3 regions of the Enterobacter ludwigii genome follow, and region 1 is predicted to be linked to each of the others. Evidence: predicted binding sites of a transcription regulator. Region 1 holds the regulator's gene; each other region holds the start of a gene.

Region 1 (3,282 bases):
TTTATGACGGCACGGCCTGGCTGCAGGCGCTGACCTTTGGCTACAAAGTGGGTCAGGTGGATTTGCGTCTGGAAGGAACATGGGTGAAGGCGGAAGGGCAGCAGGGCTACTTCCTGCAGCGTATGACCCCGACTTACGCATCTTCCAACGGTCGTCTGGATATCTGGTGGGATAACCGCTCTGACTTCAACGCCGACGGCGAAAAAGCGGTCTTCTTCGGCGCAATGTATGACCTGAAAAACTGGAACCTGCCGGGCTGGGCTGTGGGTGCCTCCTACGCGTATGCCTGGGACGCCAAACCGGGCGACATGGCCATACCGGATGCGTACTACGATCCGAACTACCGTCTGAAAGAGTCCTCTTACAGCCTGGATGCCATCTATACCGTGCAGGACGGACGTGCGAAAGGCACGATGTTCAAGCTGCACTTCACGCAGTATGACAACCACTCTGATATTCCAAGCTACGCGGGCGGTTACGGCAACATCTTCCAGGATGAACGTGACGTGAAATTCATGGTTATCGCACCATTCACTATCTTCTGATGAACGCTCCGGCGGGTTCCGTCCCGCCGGAATGGAGACTGCACATGATGAAAAAAATGGTAATCGTCGCGTTGCTGGCCTCGGGGCTGGTGGCTTGCGCCCAGGACCCGGCACCGAAAGAAAATTCTCGCCTGAAGGAGGCTTACAGCGCCTGCATTAACACCGCTGAAGGTTCACCGGAGAAAATTGAAGCCTGCCAGAGCGTGCTGAATGTGCTGAAGAAAGAGAAGGCGCATGAGCAGTTTGCGACGCAGGAAAATGTTCGCGTAATGGACTATCAGGCCTGTATTCAGGCGCGTAAAACCGGTAACGATCAGGAAGTGGCGAAGCGTTGCGACCAGATCTGGAAGGAAATACGCAGTAACAACGGAAATTAAGTAAGTGTGTTAAGGCCCGGTGGCGCTGTGCTTACCGGGCTTTTTTTTGCCGGGTGACAGGCAAAAAAAAGCCAACCTTGCGGCTGGCTCAGAGTATGAAAGTTCGACTTATTTGGCGTCGTGTGCGTGATCGTCTTCGCGGCAATCACCTTCTGCACAGTGACCATACAGATACAGGCTATGGTTGGTCAGGCGGATACCATGACGAGCAGCGATTTCACGCTGACGTGCTTCGATGGAATCATCGCTAAATTCAATGACCTTGCCACAATCCAGGCAGATCAGGTGATCGTGGTGCTGCTGCTGGGTCAGTTCGAATACAGATTTACCGCCTTCGAAATTATGACGGGTAACAATGCCCGCGTCATCAAACTGGTTCAGCACGCGATAGACGGTTGCCAGCCCAATCTCTTCACCCATGTCGATAAGACGCTTGTAAAGGTCTTCCGCACTGACATGGTGATTGTCTGGACCCTGAAGCACTTCAAGGATTTTTAACCGAGGAAGCGTAACTTTCAGGCCAGCCTTCTTTAATGCGGTATTGTTGTCAGTCATGCGGAATCTGTCCTGTTGCTAAACGATTCACTTCTGGAGGAAGTGACAGAAAATGCACCTGGAATAATGCGTCTCATTATAGAACTGCCATGGCTAAATGAAAACTGCAAGTCTCAGGCAAAGTATGCTTATAAAAACGTGGTATCACCGACAAACTTACTCAATGGCACCCCATTTTACCTGGGAGACATTGTACAGGTCTGGGCGAAAAAGTTAAAAGATTGTAGCGATTAATTTAATCGTTTGACCCGGTTCCTGGGCGCAACCGGGGTTGCGCCACACTAACAATCAGGCGTTAAGAATATCGTCCAGGTGCAGTTCTTCGCGGATCTGCTTCACCCACTTCTCAACGCGCTCTGCGGTCAGTTCTGGCTGACGGTCTTCGTCGATCGCCAGACCCACGAAGTGGTCGTCATCGGCCAGGCCTTTAGACGCTTCGAAGTGGTAACCTGCAGTCGGCCAGTGGCCTACGATAACTGCACCATTCGGTTCAATGATATCGCGGATAGTGCCCAGCGCGTCACAGAAGTACTCAGCGTAGTCTTCCTGATCGCCGCAGCCAAACAGGGCGACCAGCTTGCCGTTGAAGTCCACTTCTTCCAGCGTCGGGAAGAAATCATCCCAGTCACACTGGGCTTCACCGTAGTACCAGGTTGGGATACCCAGCAACAGGATGTCATAGCCTTCGAGATCTTCTTTGCTGCTCTTGGCGATGTCATGCACATCGGCAACGTCTTTACCGAGCTGTTTTTGAATGTTTTTTGCGATATTTTCGGTATTGCCGGTATCACTGCCGAAGAAAATGCCGATGATTGCCATGAGTAAAATAACCTCTTGAAACTTAATGGTATGGTGGCGCAATTTGTCCACGGATAAGGGCAATAATAGCAGAACTGGCAACCCCGCGGAAACAGCTATCGCGCAGGACTGCACTCTGTGCTACATGAAAAGGGTAAGAAAGGGGATTTTCAGACTTATGCCTGGCGGCGCAACGTCTCAAGCTGGGCGATCAACATCTCTTCAATGAGCTCGCTACGGCTGATATTACGCGCTTCAGCCAGTTCGTTAAGCGCATCGACGGCATCGGCATTGAGCTTCAGTTCGACACGCTTAAGCCCACGATTTTTATCGCGTTTAAGCTGGTTGCGTTTATTAATACGCAGCTGTTCATCGCGCGAAAGCGGATTCGTTTTCGGTCGTCCCGGTCGACGCTCATTCGCGAACAGATCTAGTGTCGTACGGTCCGTTTGTTCTTTGGCCATGATTCTGAGACTTCGGGGGAAACAAGCCGCCCTGCTATTGCCCGGGCGATGAGCGCGCCATCATACATCACCAAAAACGGCACGCCAACGACTGGAAGCCCGCAACCTTCCAGTCGCTCTCTTTTTAATCAATTCGCAGTATCAGAGAGATAGCGGCGGATGGCGCGTAACACGGCGTCAGGTTTTTCCGCGTGAACCCAGTGTCCGGCACCGGCGATGACATGGGCGCGCGCCTGCGGGAATTGCGCCAGCAAGGTGTCGCGGTAGGCGTCGGTGACATAAGGGGAGTTACCGCCGCGAATAAAGAGGGTAGGGTGTTGCCAGGCGGGCACCGTATCCCAGCCGACGATGTTGTTGTACTGCGCCCAGAGTACCGGCACGTTGAAACGCCACTGGCCGTCGACAAACGACTTCAGCAGAAACTGAATAACGCCTTCTTCATTAAGATATTCGCGCATGACGGCTGTGGCCTGTTGGCGGGTTGAAACCCCAGCCTCTGTCACCGCATTGATGGCAGCAAAAATGTCGTCATGACGACGCACG
Region 2 (3,282 bases), 2.4 Mb from region 1:
CGTGGTTGCGGCGCTGTGCGAGAAATACAACGTGGAGCTGGTGGCCATCGGCAACGGTACGGCCTCCCGTGAAACCGAGCGTTTCTACCTCGATGTGCAGAAACAGTTCCCGAAAGTCACCGCACAGAAAGTGATTGTCAGCGAGGCGGGCGCTTCCGTCTATTCAGCGTCTGAACTGGCCGCCCTGGAGTTCCCGGACCTGGACGTTTCCCTGCGCGGTGCGGTTTCTATCGCCCGTCGTCTGCAGGATCCGCTGGCGGAGCTGGTTAAGATCGACCCGAAATCCATCGGCGTCGGCCAGTATCAGCATGACGTGAGCCAGACTCAGCTGGCCCGTAAGCTGGATGCGGTCGTGGAAGACTGCGTAAACGCCGTCGGCGTTGACCTGAACACGGCCTCTGTTCCCCTGCTGACCCGCGTGGCGGGCTTAACCCGCATGATGGCGCAAAACATCGTTGCCTGGCGTGATGAAAACGGCCAGTTCCAGAACCGCCAGCAGTTGCTGAAGGTGAGCCGTCTGGGGCCAAAAGCGTTTGAGCAGTGCGCAGGCTTCCTGCGCATCAACCACGGCGATAACCCGCTGGATGCCTCAACCGTTCACCCGGAAGCGTACCCGGTAGTGGAACGCATTCTGGCCGCAACCCAGCAGGCGCTGAAAGACCTGATGGGCGACAGCAGCGCGCTGCGCAACCTGAAGGCGGTCGATTTTACCGACGAACAGTTCGGGGTGCCGACGGTCACGGACATCATCAAAGAGCTGGAAAAACCGGGCCGCGATCCGCGTCCTGAGTTTAAAACCGCGACCTTCGCCGACGGCGTTGAAACCATGAATGACCTGCTTCCGGGCATGGTACTCGAAGGGGCGGTCACTAACGTCACCAACTTTGGCGCGTTTGTCGATATCGGCGTGCACCAGGATGGTCTGGTCCACATCTCTTCCCTTGCCGATAAATTCGTTGAAGATCCGCATACCGTGGTCAAAGCGGGCGACATTGTGAAGGTGAAGGTGATGGAAGTGGATCTGCAGCGTAAGCGTATCGCCCTGACGATGCGTCTGGACGAGCAGCCAGGTGAAGCCAACGCGCGCCGCGGCAGTAACGGCGGCGGACGCGAGCAGCAGCGCCCGGCCGCAAAAGCGGCGAAGCCACGCGGACGTGACGCCCAGCCTGCGGGCAACAGCGCCATGATGGATGCGCTGGCGGCAGCAATGGGTAAGAAACGCTAACCGCATAAAAAAGGCCCGGTGATGCGTCACTCACCGGGCCGTTATCCCGCCGAAATTAATTGTAAAATATGAAACCGGTTGTATATCTATATTTCAACCACCAGTGATCACACTATTAACAAATAAGCCGTTCCTCTCCCTGCCGCAGAATCAGTAAATATTGAGCAAGGTCAAACAGGCCGTAAATTAATACCGCAAACAACATTCCGTCACAGTTTTATTATTGCTGATAAAAACTATTCTCATTATCATCCCATAGTAGATATTTTAACCTCTCGTGGAATCAGGCATTATGCAATTCACTCCAGACAGTGCATGGAAAATTACCGGTTTTACCCACGAAATTAGCCCGGCCTATCGACAAAAGCTGCTGTCGCTGGGCATGCTGCCCGGCTCGTCATTTCAGGTCGTGCGCGTCGCCCCGTTAGGTGATCCGGTGCATATCGAAACCCGACGCGTAAATCTGGTATTGCGTAAAAAAGATCTCGCATTAATAGAAGTCGAAGCTTTATCCCGATAACAAGCCAGCGGTTTCAGTGAGTCCAGAAAAATGAAAAAATTAACTATTGGCTTAATTGGCAATCCTAATTCCGGCAAGACAACGCTATTTAACCAGCTCACGGGTGCGCGCCAGCGCGTCGGTAACTGGGCTGGCGTAACGGTTGAACGCAAAGAAGGCCTGTTCTCAACAACAGATCACCAGGTCACGCTGGTTGACCTGCCCGGCACGTACTCCTTAACCACGATCTCCTCGCAAACTTCGCTCGATGAGCAGATTGCCTGTCACTATATTCTTAGCGGCGACGCGGATCTGCTTATCAACGTGGTTGATGCCTCAAACCTTGAGCGTAACCTCTACCTGACGCTGCAGCTGCTGGAGCTGGGCATTCCCTGCATCGTGGCGCTCAACATGCTCGACATTGCAGAGAAACAGAAACTGCGTATCGACGTCGATGCCCTCTCCGCACGGCTGGGGTGCCCGGTCGTTCCGCTGGTGTCGACGCGCGCCCGCGGTATTGATGCCCTGAAACTGGCTATCGATCGCCACGCGGGAAATCGTAACGTTGAGCTGGTGCACTACGCCCAGCCGCTCCTGCGCGAAGCGGATCTGCTGGCGCAAGAGATGGACAAAAGCATGCCCGCGAAACAGCGCCTGTGGCTCGGCCTGCAAATGCTGGAAGGGGATATCTACAGCCGCGCCTATGCTGGTCATGCGGCAGATAAACTGGACGTGGTCCTCGCCCGTCTGAGCGACGAGCTGGATGACCCGGCCCTGCATATCGCTGATGCTCGCTATCAGGCCATCGCCGCGATTTGCGACGTGGTCAGTAACGCCCTGACGGCGGAACCGAGCCGCTTCACCGCGGCCGTGGATAAGGTTGTGCTTAACCGCTTCCTCGGTTTGCCGGTCTTCTTGCTGGTGATGTACCTGATGTTCTTGCTCGCCATTAACATTGGTGGCGCACTCCAGCCGATTTTCGATGCCGGTTCCGTTGCTATCTTTGTTCATGGCATTCAGTGGGTGGGTTACACCCTGCATTTCCCGGAATGGCTGACCATCTTCCTTGCCCAGGGGATTGGCGGTGGTATCAACACCGTACTGCCTCTGGTGCCGCAAATCGGCATGATGTATCTGTTCCTCTCCTTCCTTGAGGATTCCGGTTACATGGCGCGCGCCGCCTTCGTCATGGATCGCCTGATGCAGGCGCTCGGTCTGCCGGGCAAATCCTTCGTGCCGCTGATCGTGGGCTTCGGCTGTAACGTGCCCTCGGTTATGGGTGCCCGTACGCTGGATGCGCCGCGTGAACGTCTGATGACCATTATGATGGCACCGTTTATGTCCTGCGGTGCGCGACTGGCTATCTTCGCGGTCTTTGCCGCGGCCTTCTTTGGGCAGCAGGGGGCGCTGGCGGTCTTCTCGCTGTACGTGCTGGGTATCGTCATGGCCATTCTCACGGGGCTGATGCTGAAACACACCATCATGCGCGGCGAAGCGTCGCCGTTCGTTATGGAACTGCCGGTCTACCACGTCCCCCATCTTAAAAGCCTAGTGATCC
Region 3 (3,282 bases), 940 kb from region 1:
AACAGCGGCCTGAGCTGAAAGAGAAGCTTCTCGGGCGTCTGGAGGCCCATTATCAGTATCTGCTCGCCAGAGAAGTGGCCACCCTGCGCCTGACGCGCAAACTGTCCGACGGCGAGTACCGCACGTCAAACGTCACCTGCGTTGCGCTTGATGAAGACGCGCTGGCGTCCCACGCGCCTGCGCCTGCGTCCACTGAGACAAAAAACTGATCGCCCGACACGCATAAAAAAAGCCGGCTTTCGCCAGCTTCTTTGTTATTTCGCGGCCGCTTTCTCTTCGCCGACCAGCCCAATCTTGAGATAACCCGCCTGATGCAGCGTGTCCATTACCTTCATCATGGTTTCGTAATCGACGGTTTTATCCGCGCGGAAGAAAACCGTGGTGTCTTTCTTGCCGCCGGTGAGCTGATCCAGCGCCGGGATAACAGACTGCTCCGTCACCGGGTCATTGCCGAGGAACATCGATTTATCCGCTTTCACCGACAAATAGACAGGTTTCTCAGGACGCGGCTGCGGCTGGCTGGAAGAGGCAGGCAGATTCACCTTCACGTCGACCGTCGCCAGCGGCGCAGCCACCATGAAGATAATCAGCAGAACCAGCATGACGTCGATAAACGGCGTCACGTTGATTTCATGCATTTCACCGTTATCGTCCAGATTTTCGTTAAGACGCATCGCCATACAATCAACCTACGCGCAGTTTAGACGCCGCATGCACCGGTTTAACGGAGCTGGCATTGAGGTCAAGATCGCGGCTTTGCAGCAACAGCACCTGCGCGGCGACGTCACCGAGCGTGGCTTTATAGTTGCCAATCATACGCGCGAAGATGTTATAGATGACGACCGCAGGAATGGCCGCGACCAGACCGATTGCGGTCGCCAGCAACGCTTCGGCAATCCCTGGCGCAACCACCGCCAGGTTGGTGGTCTGCGTCTGCGCAATGCCGATAAAGCTGTTCATGATGCCCCAGACCGTACCGAACAGACCGATAAACGGTGAGATCGCCCCGATAGTGGCCAGATAACCGTTACCGCGGCCCATATGGCGGCCAACGGCAGCAACGCGACGCTCCAGGCGGAAGCCGGTACGTTCTTTAATGCCTTCGTTATCTTCACTGCCTGCGGAGAGTTCCAGCTCGTTCTGTGCTTCGTTGACTAACAGGGTGGTCAGGCTTTTTCCATGGAAGGATGAGGTCATGTCTAAGGCCTGATCCAGGGAGCGGGCTTCAGCCAGTTGCTGTTGTTCCCGCTTGAGGCGACGCTTCTGCGACAGCAGTTCGACGCTCTTACTGAAGAAGATAGCCCAGGTGATCACGGACGCCAGAACCAGGCCGATCATCACAATCTTAACCACGATGTCAGCATGATGATACATGCCCCAGACGGAGAGATCCGTCTGCATCAAATTATTACCCACTCTGTATCTCCAGGACGCAAATCACAAAATCTGACCGTAATAATATCAAAACGTCGTCGAATTGATAGTAGTTCTCATTAGTATTTACATACTGCCGTAATTTTCGTTCACTTTCCTTGCGCTTACGCAGTAAAAATTTCTTATGCGTATTTTTGCTAATATTTTCTGCTTATTCGATAAGCCCCCGGGTGCAGATTTTTACAATCGTGGTAGTCTGGACGTCCAGACGTATAAAAACAGGGTTAGCGAACATGACAAAGAAGCATCTTGATACCACGCTGGTACAGGCAGGACGCAGCAAAAAATATACTCAGGGATCGGTCAACAGCGTGATTCAACGCGCCTCCTCGCTGGTATTTGATACCGTCGAGGATAAAAAAATCGCCACGCGCAACCGCGCCAAAGGCGGGCTGTTCTATGGCCGTCGTGGCACGCTAACCCATTTTTCACTTCAGGAAGCCATGTGCGAACTGGAAGGCGGCGTGGGCTGCGCCCTGTTCCCCTGTGGTGCGGCGGCAGTCGCCAATACCATTCTGGCGTTTGTGGAACAGGGCGACCATATCCTGATGACCAATACCGCTTATGAACCAAGCCAGGATTTTTGCACCAAAATCCTCAGCAAGCTCGGCGTGACCACCGGCTGGTTCGATCCGCTGATTGGCGAAGGTATCGCTGAACTTATTCAGCCGAACACGCGCATTGTATTTCTGGAATCCCCAGGCTCTATCACCATGGAAGTGCACGACGTCCCGGCTATTGTGAAAGCAGTGCGCAGCAAAGCCCCCGAGGCAATCATTATGATCGACAACACCTGGGCGGCGGGCGTGCTGTTCAGGGCGCTGGAATTCGACATTGATATCTCTATTCAAGCCGCGACCAAATATCTGATTGGCCACTCTGATGGCATGATCGGTACTGCGGTATCCAACGCGCGCTGCTGGGATCAACTTCGGGAGAATGCCTACCTGATGGGCCAGATGGTGGATGCGGATACGGCCTACATGACCAGCCGCGGTATCCGTACGCTGGGGGTGCGCCTGCGTCAGCACCATGAAAGCAGTCTGAAGGTGGCCGAATGGCTGGCCCGGCACCCGCAGGTCGAGCGCGTTAACCATCCGGCGCTTCCGGGCAGCAAAGGCCATGAATTCTGGCAACGTGACTTTACGGGCAGTAGCGGGTTGTTCTCATTTGTTCTTAAAAAACGGCTCAGTAACGACGAACTGGCGAACTACCTGGATCATTTTACCCTTTTCAGCATGGCTTACTCCTGGGGCGGGTTTGAATCCCTGATCCTGCCTAACCAGCCGGAGCAAATTGCGGCCCTGCGCCCCGGTGGAGAAGTGGATTTCAGCGGCACGCTGATCCGACTGCATATTGGTTTAGAAGATGTTGACGATTTAATTGCGGATTTAGCGGCAGGGTTTGAACGTATCGTGTAGAGTGCATGCTGAAAATGTACTCCCTGGACGCTTTTGTGAACACTGCCACCAGAAAAGTCTGCATTAGTTGCGCCCGCGATCAAACCCCACGGGCGAATTAGGGAGTACAATAGCGCTATATCTGCATCTGCTGTTCCACAGGAAAGTCCATGGCTGTTATTCAAGATATTATTGCGGCACTCTGGCAACACGATTTTGCCGCGCTGGCGGACCCTCACGTTGTAGGTATCGTCTATTTCGTGATGTTCGCAACCCTGTTTCTGGAAAATGGATTACTGCCAGCCTCATTTTTACCCGGTGACAGCCTGCTTTTACTGGCCGGGGCGTTAATCGGTAAAGGCGTCATGGACTTCACGCCGACGATGGTCATACTCACCTCCGCTGCCAGCCTCGGTTGCTGGCTGAGCTATCTGCAGGGCCGCTGGCT

The links. Region 1 encodes Fur, which represses iron uptake genes when iron is present. Its sites were predicted from a motif close to ATAATAATGAGAACNACTATCAA; they were not measured.
Region 2: the regulator Fur is predicted to act here: its motif matches at 1,455-1,477, upstream of feoA (ferrous iron transporter A).
Region 3: the regulator Fur is predicted to act here: its motif matches at 1,478-1,500, upstream of exbB (tol-pal system-associated acyl-CoA thioesterase).

What each region holds. Positions count from the first base shown of each region.
Region 1 is NZ_CP017279.1:506,041-509,322, forward strand. Features, by position in the region: gene chiP (chitoporin ChiP) at 1-545, shown strand, start outside; gene chiQ (ChiQ/YbfN family lipoprotein) at 593-922, shown strand; gene fur (ferric iron uptake transcriptional regulator) at 1,031-1,477, opposite strand; gene fldA (flavodoxin FldA) at 1,766-2,296, opposite strand; gene ybfE (LexA regulated protein) at 2,452-2,739, opposite strand; gene ybfF (esterase) at 2,868-3,282, opposite strand, start outside.
Region 2 is NZ_CP017279.1:2,923,198-2,926,479, forward strand. Features, by position in the region: gene BH714_RS13770 (Tex family protein) at 1-1,225, shown strand, start outside; gene feoA (ferrous iron transporter A) at 1,518-1,745, shown strand; gene feoB (Fe(2+) transporter permease subunit FeoB) at 1,776-3,282, shown strand, end outside.
Region 3 is NZ_CP017279.1:4,423,173-4,426,454, reverse strand. Features, by position in the region: gene BH714_RS20815 (hypothetical protein) at 1-209, shown strand, start outside; gene exbD (TonB system transport protein ExbD) at 255-680, opposite strand; gene exbB (tol-pal system-associated acyl-CoA thioesterase) at 685-1,416, opposite strand; gene metC (cystathionine beta-lyase) at 1,668-2,855, shown strand; gene yghB (DedA family general envelope maintenance protein YghB) at 3,005-3,282, shown strand, end outside.